Regions from separate parts of the Micromonospora sp. CPCC 205539 genome, predicted to be linked through region 2. Evidence: riboswitches for the same ligand, from Rfam matches in the RefSeq annotation. Region 2 holds a riboswitch; the other holds the start of a gene.

Region 1 (5,169 bases), on a different contig from region 2:
GCCCCCGGTCGGCGGCCTCCAGCAGCCGCTCGGTGATGCCCCGTAGCGCCCACGGGTTGGACCGCTCCAGGAACTCGCGGGTGGTTTCGTCGAAGAGGTACGCGGCGGCCAGGTGCTCGTACATCCAGTCGTCGACCACGCCGGCTGTGGCGTCGTAGCCGAACAGGTAGTCCACGGTGGCGGCCAGCTCGAACGCGCCCTTGTAGCCGTGCCGGCGCATCGCGGCGATCCACTTCGGGTTGACCACCCGGGCCCGGAACACCCGTCGGGTCTCCTCGCCCAGCGTGCGGGTGCGCACGTCGTGGGGCATCGCCGAGTCACCCACGTACGCCTCCGGCGAGGCGCCCGTGAGGTGCCGGACCATCGCCACCATCCCGCCGTGGTACTGGAAGTAGTCGTCGGAGTCGACGATGTCGTGCTCGCGGGTGTCCTGGTTTTTCACGGCCACCGCGATCCGGGCGAAGGAGCGTTCCATGTCGGCCCGCGCCTCCCGCCCGTCCAGCCCTCGGCCGTAGGCGTAGCCGCCCCAGACCGCGTACACCTCGGCCAGGTCGGCGTCGCTGCGCCACGTCCGGGCGTCGATCAGCGGCAGCAGCCCGGCCCCGTACGCCCCGGGTTTGGAGCCGAAGATCCGGGCGGTGGCCCTTCGCTCGTCGCCGTGCTCGGCGAGGTCGGCGCCGACGTGTGCCCGGACGTAGTTCTCCGCGTCCGGCTCGTCGAGGGCGGCGACCCGGCGTACGGCGTCGTCGAGCAGCGCCACCACGTGCGGGAACGCGTCCCGGAAGAAACCCGAGATGCGGACGGTGACGTCGACGCGGGGCCGGCCCAGCTCGGCCGTCGACACCACCTCGACCCCGGTCACCCGCCGGGACCGGTCGTCCCAGACCGGCCGGCAGCCCAGCAGCGCGAGCACCTCGGCGATGTCGTCGCCCTGGGTTCGCATGGCGCTGGTGCCCCACACGGTCAGACCGACCGAGCGGGGGTACGCGCCGGTGTCCGCGAGGTGCCGGGCCAGCAGCGAGTCGGCGAGGGCCACCCCCACGTCCCAGGCGTTGCGGCTGGGGATGGCCTTGGGGTCGACGGAGTAGAAGTTGCGGCCGGTGGGCAGCACGTTGACCAGGCCCCGGGTGGGTGACCCGGACGGCCCGGGCGGCACGAACCGGCCGTCGAGCGCGCCGAGCGTGTGGGTCAGCTCGTCGGTGGTCCGGTCGAGTCGGGGCACCAGCTCGGTGGCGGCGAAGTGCAGCACCGCGGCGACGTCCGGGATCGACCGGCCGGTGACCTCCTCGACGACCGCGTCGACGGAGTCGGACGCCCAGCCGAGGGTCTCCATCGCGAGGACCAGCCGACGCGCGACCGCCTCGATGAGGTCGACGGCGTCGGCGGCGGTGCCGGCCGGTCCGTCCACGACGTCGGTCAGCCCGGCTGGCGCGCTGATCCGGGCGCCCGGTTCCGCGAGCAGCTCCTGCTCGTTCAGCCCGTACGCGGCCGCGATCGCCTGCCGTAGGCCGGGCAGGGCGCGGGTGCCGCCCCAGATCTGCGGGGCGCGCAGCACCGCGAGGACCAGGTTGACCCGCGGTTCGCCGGTCGGTACGGCGGCGAGGATGTGCAGTCCGTCGCGGATCTGCACATCCTTGACCTCGCAGAGGTAGCCGTCGAGGTGCAGCACGAACTCGTCGAAGTCGTCGGCGGCCGGCATGGCGTTGGCGTGCAGGTCGTGGTGCAGCTCGGCGGCGCGGACGAGGTCCCAGATCTGCGCCCGTACGGTGGGGACCTTGGCCGGGTCGAGCGCCTGCACGGTCGCGTACTCGTCGAGCAGTTGCTCCAGCTTGGCCAGGTCGCCGTACGTCTCGGCGCGGGCCATCGGCGGCACCAGGTGGTCGATCACGACGGCGTGGGCGCGCCGCTTGGCCTGGGTGCCCTCGCCGGGGTCGTTGACGATGAACGGGTAGACCAGCGGCAGGTCGCCGAGGACGGCGTCCGGTGCGGAGTCGGCGGCCAGCCCGAGGCCCTTGCCGGGCAGCCACTCCAGGGTGCCGTGTTTGCCGAGGTGCACCACCGCGTCGGCGCCGAAGCCCCCGTCGGTGACCGGTGCGGCCAGCCAGCGGTACGCGGCCAGGTAGTGGTGGCTGGGCGGCAGATCCGGGTCGTGGTAGATGGCGATCGGGTTCTCGCCGAAGCCGCGCGGCGGCTGGATCAGTAGCACCACGTTGCCGAACCGCAGCCCGGCCAGCACGATGTCCCCGCCGTCGGTGTAGAGCTCGCCCGGGGGCTCACCCCAGTGCTCGCGCATCCGCTCGCGCAGCGCGGTCGGGACGTCCGCGAACCAGCGCCGGTACGTCTCCCCGGGCACCCGGGCCTCGGCCGCGGCCAACTGCTCCGGGGTGAGCCATTCCACGTCGTGACCACCTGCGGCGATCAGCGCGTGGATCAGCGCGTCGCCGTCGTCGGGCACCGGTGCGTCGCCGAGGTGGTAGCCGGCGTCGGCGAACGCGGCGAGCAGCCGGACCGCCGAGACCGGGGTGTCCAGCCCGACGGCGTTGCCGACCCGCGAGTGCTTGGTGGGGTACGAGCTGAGGACCACGGCGACCCGCTTGTCGGCGTTGGGCACGTACCGCAGGCGGGCGTGGCGCACCGCGATGCCGGCGACCCGGGCGGCCCGCTCCTCGTCGGCGGCGTAGACCGAGAGCCCGTCGGCGTCGATCCGCTTGAACGAGAACGGCACCGTGACGATCCGGCCGTCGAACTCGGGGATCGCCACCTGCATCGCGGCGTCCAACGGGGACAGTCCAGCGTCGCTTTCGGCCCACTGCGCACGGGTGCTGGTCAGGCAGAGCGCCTGGATGACGGGCACGTCCAGGGCGGCGAGCGCGCCCACGTCCCAGGCGTCGGAGTCGCCGCCGCCGGAGGCGTCCGCGGCGACCGCGCCACCGGCGGCGAGCACGGTGACCAGCAGCGCGTCACAGCGACTGAACAGCCCGAGCAGGCCGTTGTCGGCGGCCTCGTGCGCGTCGGCGCCGGCAGTCTGGCCGTGCGGGTTGGTCGTCAGGCCGCGCAGCGAGCCGCAGAAGATCGGCAGCGGGTTGCCGCCGGCCGCCCGTACCGCGTCGGCCAGCACGTCGACGAAGGTGGTGTTGCCGGCGAGGGCGTGCGCCCGGTAGAAGACGATTCCCACGGTGGGCCGGTCCGGGTCGGCCGGGTTGTCGCCGTGCACGCCGTACTCCGGGGTGCGGGCGGGCGGGGCGAAGCCCTCACCGGTGAGCAGCACCGTGTCGGACAGGAACCGGGCCAGCTGCCCCAGGTTCTGCGGACCACCCTCGACCAGGTACGCCAGCGCCTGTGTGACCACCCCGGACGGCACGGTGGAGACGGCCATCAGCTCCGCGTCCGGCAGCGCCTCGCCGCCGAGCACGACCGCCGGCAGACCGGTGGCGAGCACCTGGGCGAGGCCGTCCGACCACGCCTGCCGACCTCCGAGCAGACGTACGACGGCGAGGTCGACCCCGGCGAGCAGGGCTGGCACCTCGTCGGCGGAGACCCGGGCGGGGTTGGCCAACCGGTAGTCGGCGCCGCTGGCACGGGCGGCGAGCAGGTCGGTGTCGGCGGTGGACAGCAGCAGGATGCGCACGGAAGGCTCCGGAGAGTGACGTCCCTGCCGCCACGCGGGCGACCTGGACGAGTGCGGGTGGGTGCGTGCGGCGTCAGCGCTGGCGTGCGCGGCTCAGCGGTGCCGGTGGCCGATGCGACCGACAGCCCGACCGAGGGCGGCGTGGTGTCCGCCATGCCAGCCGTAGCGATACTGATCGATGAATGAGACGCCGTGCGTCATCGGGTCCTCCTCGGGTGTCCACGCCCTGGGGTACGTCCCGACGGCCGAAGTATCCTGGCTTCCCGGATCGACGCTCTCCCCCGGCCTTCCAACCGCAGACACACGGCCGTGACTCGCGAGGGGGGATGACTCCCCGGTGACAGTGGCGGGACCGCGCCGGAATCACACCGGCTTCCTTCACTGCCGTCAGGTCGCGAATGCTGCCACACCCGTCCGAGGCCGGTCAACGGCATCCCGGTCGCAGCCATCGAGGAGTAGCGATTGCCGCGGCACTGCCTCGGGTTGCTGTCGCGCACCCTTTGCTCTGCTTCAACGGACGCAACAGCGCCGGAGCCAGATCGTTGCGCGGAACCGGTCTCAGCGTGCTCGGCGCTCCGGGTGCGCCCGGCTCCACACCCGCATCCGCTCGGGATAGCCGGTACGGCCCGCCTCGTAGAGCGGCACCGCGTGCTTGCGGGCGATGGCGCCCGCCGCGCGGGGCGTGCCGGTACGACGACGGATCCACTCGCCGTCGTGCGCGATCGCCACCACCGTGGTATCCGTCGCGGTGGTTTCCGGCTCGAGATAGAACTCCACCCCGTGCCGGCTGGCGATGAACGCCTCGAGTGCGGCGAGGTCGTCCCGGGTCGCCTCACGGTCCAGCTTCGTCGGGGTCGCCTCGCCACCCCGAGACCGCCGACTGAACCACCCCATGGCGCGTCCCCTCTCCCTCAAACCCCTACCAGTGCACCACCCCACCCTGAAACGACCCTGCACCCCACCTGTAAATCCCCTGACCCCCGCCGCTCGTGGCTGTGCCACTGCCGACTCCTCGATCACTGTGTCGTCAGCAGTTGTCCACGCCCGCCGGGGACCTGCTCACGACACAGTGATCGAGGGTGGCACGAGCGGCGGCCGGTTACGGGGTTGAATCTCATCGCCACCGGGCGGGCCGGACTGCTGTACATCATCCCGGGCCGCGGACCCACCGCCGCGCGCTGAGGCCGAGGTCGGCGCAGGGCGGCGGCTCCGTCGTCGTGTCCTATTCCTCCGGCTCCCAGGCGATCAGCTGGTCGAAGACGCGCCGGTCGCCGTCGACCCGCAGCGAGTCCATCGGAATGCGGCCGTAGCAGAACATGACCAGCTCATGGGCAGTGCCCCGGGCGGAGACATAGGCCGCATCCGAGTCCTCGCCAGCGACGGCCGCCTCGGGGCCTTCGCCGGCGACCGGCGTGGGGAGGCGGGCGGTCCGGGCGCCGTCGGCGGAGAACCAGAGCCGCCAGGAACGGCCCTCGGTGGCGTGGTAGTCGACGACCGCGGGCTTGTGCGGCCACGCGGCCGTCGTCGCGACGCAGGTGGTC
Region 2 (5,169 bases):
GAGGCAGACGTCGGTGCTGCGCAGGGGGCCTCGCCGGTCGGCGCCGGCGGGGGACAGGGCGAGGGCGGCCCGGAGGCCGCCCTCGTCCAGGCTGTCGCTCCCGCCGCCGAACCGCGCCCCCCGGATGGCGGCGGTGTGCGCGTGGGCGACCAGCCGCAGGCTGGTGGCGGTCACGAGCCGACGGGTACGCCGACGTTCGTTCCCGCGTTGTCGGCGCTGCCGCGAACGCGCCGGCGCCGCTGCTCGTGGTGCAGCAGGGCGGCGAACAGCAGGCCGATGCCGGTCCAGAGCACCACCTGGGTGCCGAGCGAGGCCAGCCGGAAGTCCCACAACAGGGTCGCGGGGAAGTCGGCTGGGACCTCCTGGAACGACGGCAGGACCACGTAGGACACCGTGGTGACGAGCAGGAAGCCGCCGGCCGTCGCGGTGGCGCGCAGCCAGCTGGGGGCGCCGTCGCCGACCGACCGGTAGCCGAGCGAGCCGGACCAGACCGCCACCAGGCCGAGCACCACCATCAGCAGGTAGCAGCCGGTGCGCTGGTTGATGGTGGCCGGGTCACCGACGGCCGGTGGGTTCGCCGGATACTTGAGGAACGGCACGATCACCGCACCGAGCAGCGCAGCCCCGGCCAGCAACAGGCCCGACCGTCCGTCGTCGTAGACGCGCCGCCGGCGGCTCAACAGGACGTACGCGGTGGCCAGCAGGCCGCCCATCGCCGCGCCGAACAGGCCGGTGGCCAGGAACAGGCCGCCGCGCTGACCGTCCCTGCTGACCAGCGCGTCCTCGTGGTCGTGCCCGCCGTCGGTGGCCTCGGCGTGCGACGCGGCCTCCTCGATGGCGATGGCCGCGTCGACGTGTGGTTCACCGACGACGTAGGCGAACGTCCCCGCGAGCAGGCCGGCGACCAGGCCGGCGAGCAGCCCGCGGAGAAGAACGGCGACGAACGAGGGTGGTGCGGTGCTGGTGGCGGTCAGTGGCACGGAACACCGAGCAGGTGCCGACCATCGTGCATCAGCTCGTGCAGGTACGTCCCACTTTGCGACACCGCCCCCTGGTCGAAGGCGACGAGATAGGTCAGCAGGGCGAGCGCGGCGACGGTGGCCAGCACCGCCCACAGCAGGCGGGCGGAGTTGGCGGGGTGCACCAGCGGCTGGCTGGAAGTGGAACTCGACATGGACACAACCTCCTCGGGGATGACGCGTCCCCATCGCAAGGCTGCGGACAACCGAGTGTCCTGGCTCGCGGCCCCCGGTCGAGAAGGGGAACCGCTCACAGTGGCGCGACCGCGCCGGACTCTCACCGGCTTCCCTCGCGTCGCCGCAGATTGTGCGTCGACCGTATCGATGTCGATGCGGTCGGTCAACCATGGCCGTCACTGCTGCGACCGAAGACACGCCCGGAAACGACATGTGGGGTGTGACAACGGCAGCGTCCCTATATATGGTGTCGAACGCAGCTGGTTCGACCGCTCATCCAGAGTTGTCGAGGCAAGAGGGAACCTGGTGAAAATCCGGGACTGCCCCGCAGCGGTGAGTGGGAACGACCGCCGTCATCAGCACTGGACCACCACACGGTCTGGGAAGCGACGGCCAGTAGGAGACCGGCGAGTCCGGTCCTGCCCGCGAGTCCGAAGACCTGCCAGCGCGCCGTACACCCGCACCCGGGTGGGCGGCGGTCCGAGGCCGCGTGGGACGGCCGACGCCATCTGACCCACGGCCCGTCGCCGTGGCGTCCGCCGGTGTCCGCCCCCTCGTGTCCGAAGCCATCAGGTCTCGAACTCGCGAGGAGTGAGTGGTGACAGTCACCCAGGTAGTCCCTGCCAGCGGCGACACGGCTGCCGAGCAGCCGGTCCGGCGGCGGACCCAGATGCACGTCCGCAAGCGTGACGGCGCTACCGAGCCGGTGGATGTGAACAAGATCGTCCGGGCGGTCGAGCGGTGGACCGACGACCTGACCGACGTCGACCCGCTGCGGGTGGCGACCCGGACGATCAGCGGCCTGTACGACGGCGCGACGACAGCCGAGCTCGACCGGCTGTCCATCCAGACCGCGGCCGAGATGATCGGCGAGGAGCCGCAGTACTCCCGCCTGGCCGCTCGGCTGCTGGCCGGCTACGTCGAGAAGGAGGTCCGCCGGCAGGGGATCACCTCGTTCAGCGCGGGGATCCGGATCGGCCATGCCGAGGGCCTGATCTCCGACGACACCGCCGCGTTCGTCGCCGCGCACGCCCGAATGCTCGACGACGCCGTCGACACCGGCGGCGACCGGCGCTTCGAGTACTTCGGTCTGCGCACGGTGTACGACCGGTACCTGCTGCGCCACCCGAGCAGCCGGTTGGTGCTGGAGACCCCGCAGTACTGGCTGCTGCGGGTGGCCTGCGGGCTGTCCCAGACACCGGAGGAGGCGGTCGGCTTCTATCGGTTGATGTCCAGTCTGGCCTACCTGCCCAGCTCACCGACGCTGTTCAACTCCGGCACCCGGCACACCCAGATGTCGTCCTGCTATCTGGTCGACTCCCCGCGCGACGAGTTGGACTCGATCTACCAGCGGTACGCGCAGGTGGCGAACCTCTCCAAGTTCGCCGGCGGCATCGGCATCGCGTACTCCCGGGTCCGGTCCCGGGGGTCGTTGATCCGCGGCACGAACGGGCAGTCCAACGGGATCGTGCCGTGGCTGCGCACGCTGGACGCGAGCGTCGCCGCCGTCAACCAGGGCGGTCGACGCAAGGGCGCGGCCTGCGTCTACCTGGAGCCGTGGCACCCGGACATCGAGGAGTTCCTGCAACTGCGGGACAACACCGGCGAGGACGCCCGGCGCACCCACAACCTCAACCTGGCCAACTGGATCCCGGACGAGTTCATGCGCCGGGTCGAGGCCGACGAGGTGTGGTCGCTGTTCGACCCGCACGAGGTGCCGGAGCTGCCCGACCTGTGGGGCGAGCGGTTCGACGCCGCGTACCGGGCGGCCGAGGCGCAGGGCCGTTACGTGCGGCAGGTCCCGGCGCGAGAGCTGTACGGGAAGATGATGCGCACCCTGGCCCAGACCGGCAACGGGTGGATGACCTTCAAGGACGCCGCCAACCGGCTCTGCAACCAGACCGCCGAGCCGGGCAACGTGGTGCACCTCTCCAACCTGTGCACCGAGATCATCGAGGTGTCCAGCGACGCCGAGACCGCCGTCTGCAACCTCGGTTCGGTCAACCTCGCCGCCCACCTGACCGACGACGGTGTGGACTGGGAGCGGCTGCGGGCGACGGTCCGCACCGCGGTGACGTTCCTCGACCGGGTCATCGACATCAACTACTACCCGACCGAGCAGGCCGCGGCGAGCAACCCCCGCTGGCGGCCCGTCGGGCTCGGGCTGATGGGTCTGCAGGACGCGTTCTTCGCGCTGCGGCTGCCGTTCGACTCGCCGGCCGCCCGGGAGCTGTCCACCCGGGTCAGCGAGGAGCTGTACCTGACCGCCCTGGAGACCTCCGCCGATCTGGCGCGGCGCTTCGGCGCGCACCCGGCGTACGGGGAGACCCGGGCGGCGCGGGGGCAGTTGCAGCCCGACCTGTGGGGTGTCGAGGGCACGCAGACCGCGCGGTGGGCTGCCCTGCGGGAGCGGGTCGGCGCCCACGGCCTGCGCAACTCGTTGCTGGTCGCGGTCGCCCCGACCGCCACCATCGCCTCGATCGCGGGCTGTTACGAGTGCGTCGAGCCGCAGGTGTCCAACCTGTTCAAGCGCGAGACCCTGTCGGGGGAGTTCCTCCAGGTCAACACCGCTCTCGTCCGCGAGCTGAAGGCCCGTGGCCTGTGGACCGACCGGGTCCGGTCGGCGATCAAGCGCGCCGAGGGGTCGGTGCAGGACATCGCCGAGCTGCCCGCCACCGTCCGGGAGTTGTTCCGGACCGCGTGGGAGCTGCCGCAGCGGTCGCTGATCGACCTGGCCGCCGCCCGTGCCCCGTTCATCGACCAGTCCCAGTCGCTGAACCTGTTCCTGGCCTCGCCCACCATCGGCAAGCTCTCCTCGATGTACCTGTACGCCTGGAAGGCCGGGCTGAAGACCACGTACTACCTGCGGTCGCGTCCCGCCACCAGGATCCAGCAGGCCACCGTGACGGCTGTCGCGCCGGTGGCGACCGACGCCGAGGCGCTGGCCTGCTCGCTGGAGAACCCCGAGTCGTGCGAGGCCTGCCAGTGACCGCCGCCGACATCACCACCGACACGAGGACCACGCACATGCTGCTCGACCCCGGGATGGACCTCACCCTCCGTCCGATGCGCTACCCGCACTTCTTCGACCGGTTCCGCGACGCCATCCGCAACACCTGGACCGTCGAGGAGGTCGACCTGCACACCGACCTGACCGACCTCGACAAGCTCACCCCGGCCGAACGGCACCTGGTCAGCCGCCTGGTGGCGTTCTTCGCCACCGGCGACACGATCGTCGCCAACAACCTCGTGCTCAACCTCTACCAGCACGTCAACAGCCCCGAGGGCCGCCTCTACCTGTCCCGCCAGCTGTTCGAGGAGGCGGTGCACGTCCAGTTCTATCTCAACCTGCTCGACACGTACGTGCCCGACGAGACCGAGCGGTTCGCCGCCTTCGCCGCCATCGAGAACATCCCCTCGATCCGCCGTAAGGCCGAGTTCTGTTTCCGCTGGATCGACTCCCTGCATGACCTGCGCGAGCTGCGGACGCGAGCCGATCGGCGGACGTTCCTGCTCAACCTGATCTGCTTCGCCGCCTGCATCGAGGGGCTGTTCTTCTACGGCGCGTTCGCCTACGTCTACTTCCTGCGCTCCCGTGGCCTGCTGCACGGCCTGGCCTCCGGCACCAACTGGGTGTTCCGCGACGAGTCCATGCACATGGCCTTCGCGTTCGACGTCGTCGACACCGTGCGCCGCGAGGAGCCCGACCTGTTCGACGACGACCTGGCCGGCGAGGTCCGGCAGATGCTCACCGAAGCCGTCGAGTGCGAGGTTCAGTTCGCCGAGGACCTGCTCGGTCAGGGCGTACCCGGTCTGACGCTGAGCGACATGCGGGAGTACCTCCAGCACGTCGCCGACCGTCGCCTCGCCCAACTCGGCATCGCGCCGCACTACGGGTCGGTCAACCCGTTCGCCTTCATGGAGCTGCAGGACGTGCAGGAGCTGTCCAACTTCTTCGAACGGCGGGTGTCGG

The links. Region 2 has a riboswitch for cobalamin ahead of V6V47_RS00815 (ribonucleoside-diphosphate reductase subunit alpha). Riboswitches for the same ligand answer to the same signal wherever they lie in the genome.
Region 1: linked by a shared signal. The riboswitch ahead of cobN (cobaltochelatase subunit CobN) and the one ahead of V6V47_RS00815 (ribonucleoside-diphosphate reductase subunit alpha) in region 2 are both predicted to bind cobalamin.

Annotation. Positions count from the first base shown of each region.
Region 1 is NZ_JBAKHW010000005.1:55,500-60,668, forward strand. Features, by position in the region: gene cobN (cobaltochelatase subunit CobN) at 1-3,628, opposite strand, end outside; cobalamin riboswitch at 3,855-4,032, opposite strand; gene V6V47_RS06720 (hypothetical protein) at 4,187-4,522, opposite strand; gene V6V47_RS06725 (maleylpyruvate isomerase family mycothiol-dependent enzyme) at 4,851-5,169, opposite strand, start outside.
Region 2 is NZ_JBAKHW010000001.1:178,291-183,459, reverse strand. Features, by position in the region: gene V6V47_RS00830 (histidine phosphatase family protein) at 1-174, opposite strand, end outside; gene V6V47_RS00825 (CbtA family protein) at 171-980, opposite strand; gene V6V47_RS00820 (CbtB domain-containing protein) at 971-1,174, opposite strand; cobalamin riboswitch at 1,207-1,344, opposite strand; cobalamin riboswitch at 1,441-1,657, shown strand; gene V6V47_RS00815 (ribonucleoside-diphosphate reductase subunit alpha) at 1,795-4,185, shown strand; gene V6V47_RS00810 (ribonucleotide-diphosphate reductase subunit beta) at 4,224-5,169, shown strand, end outside.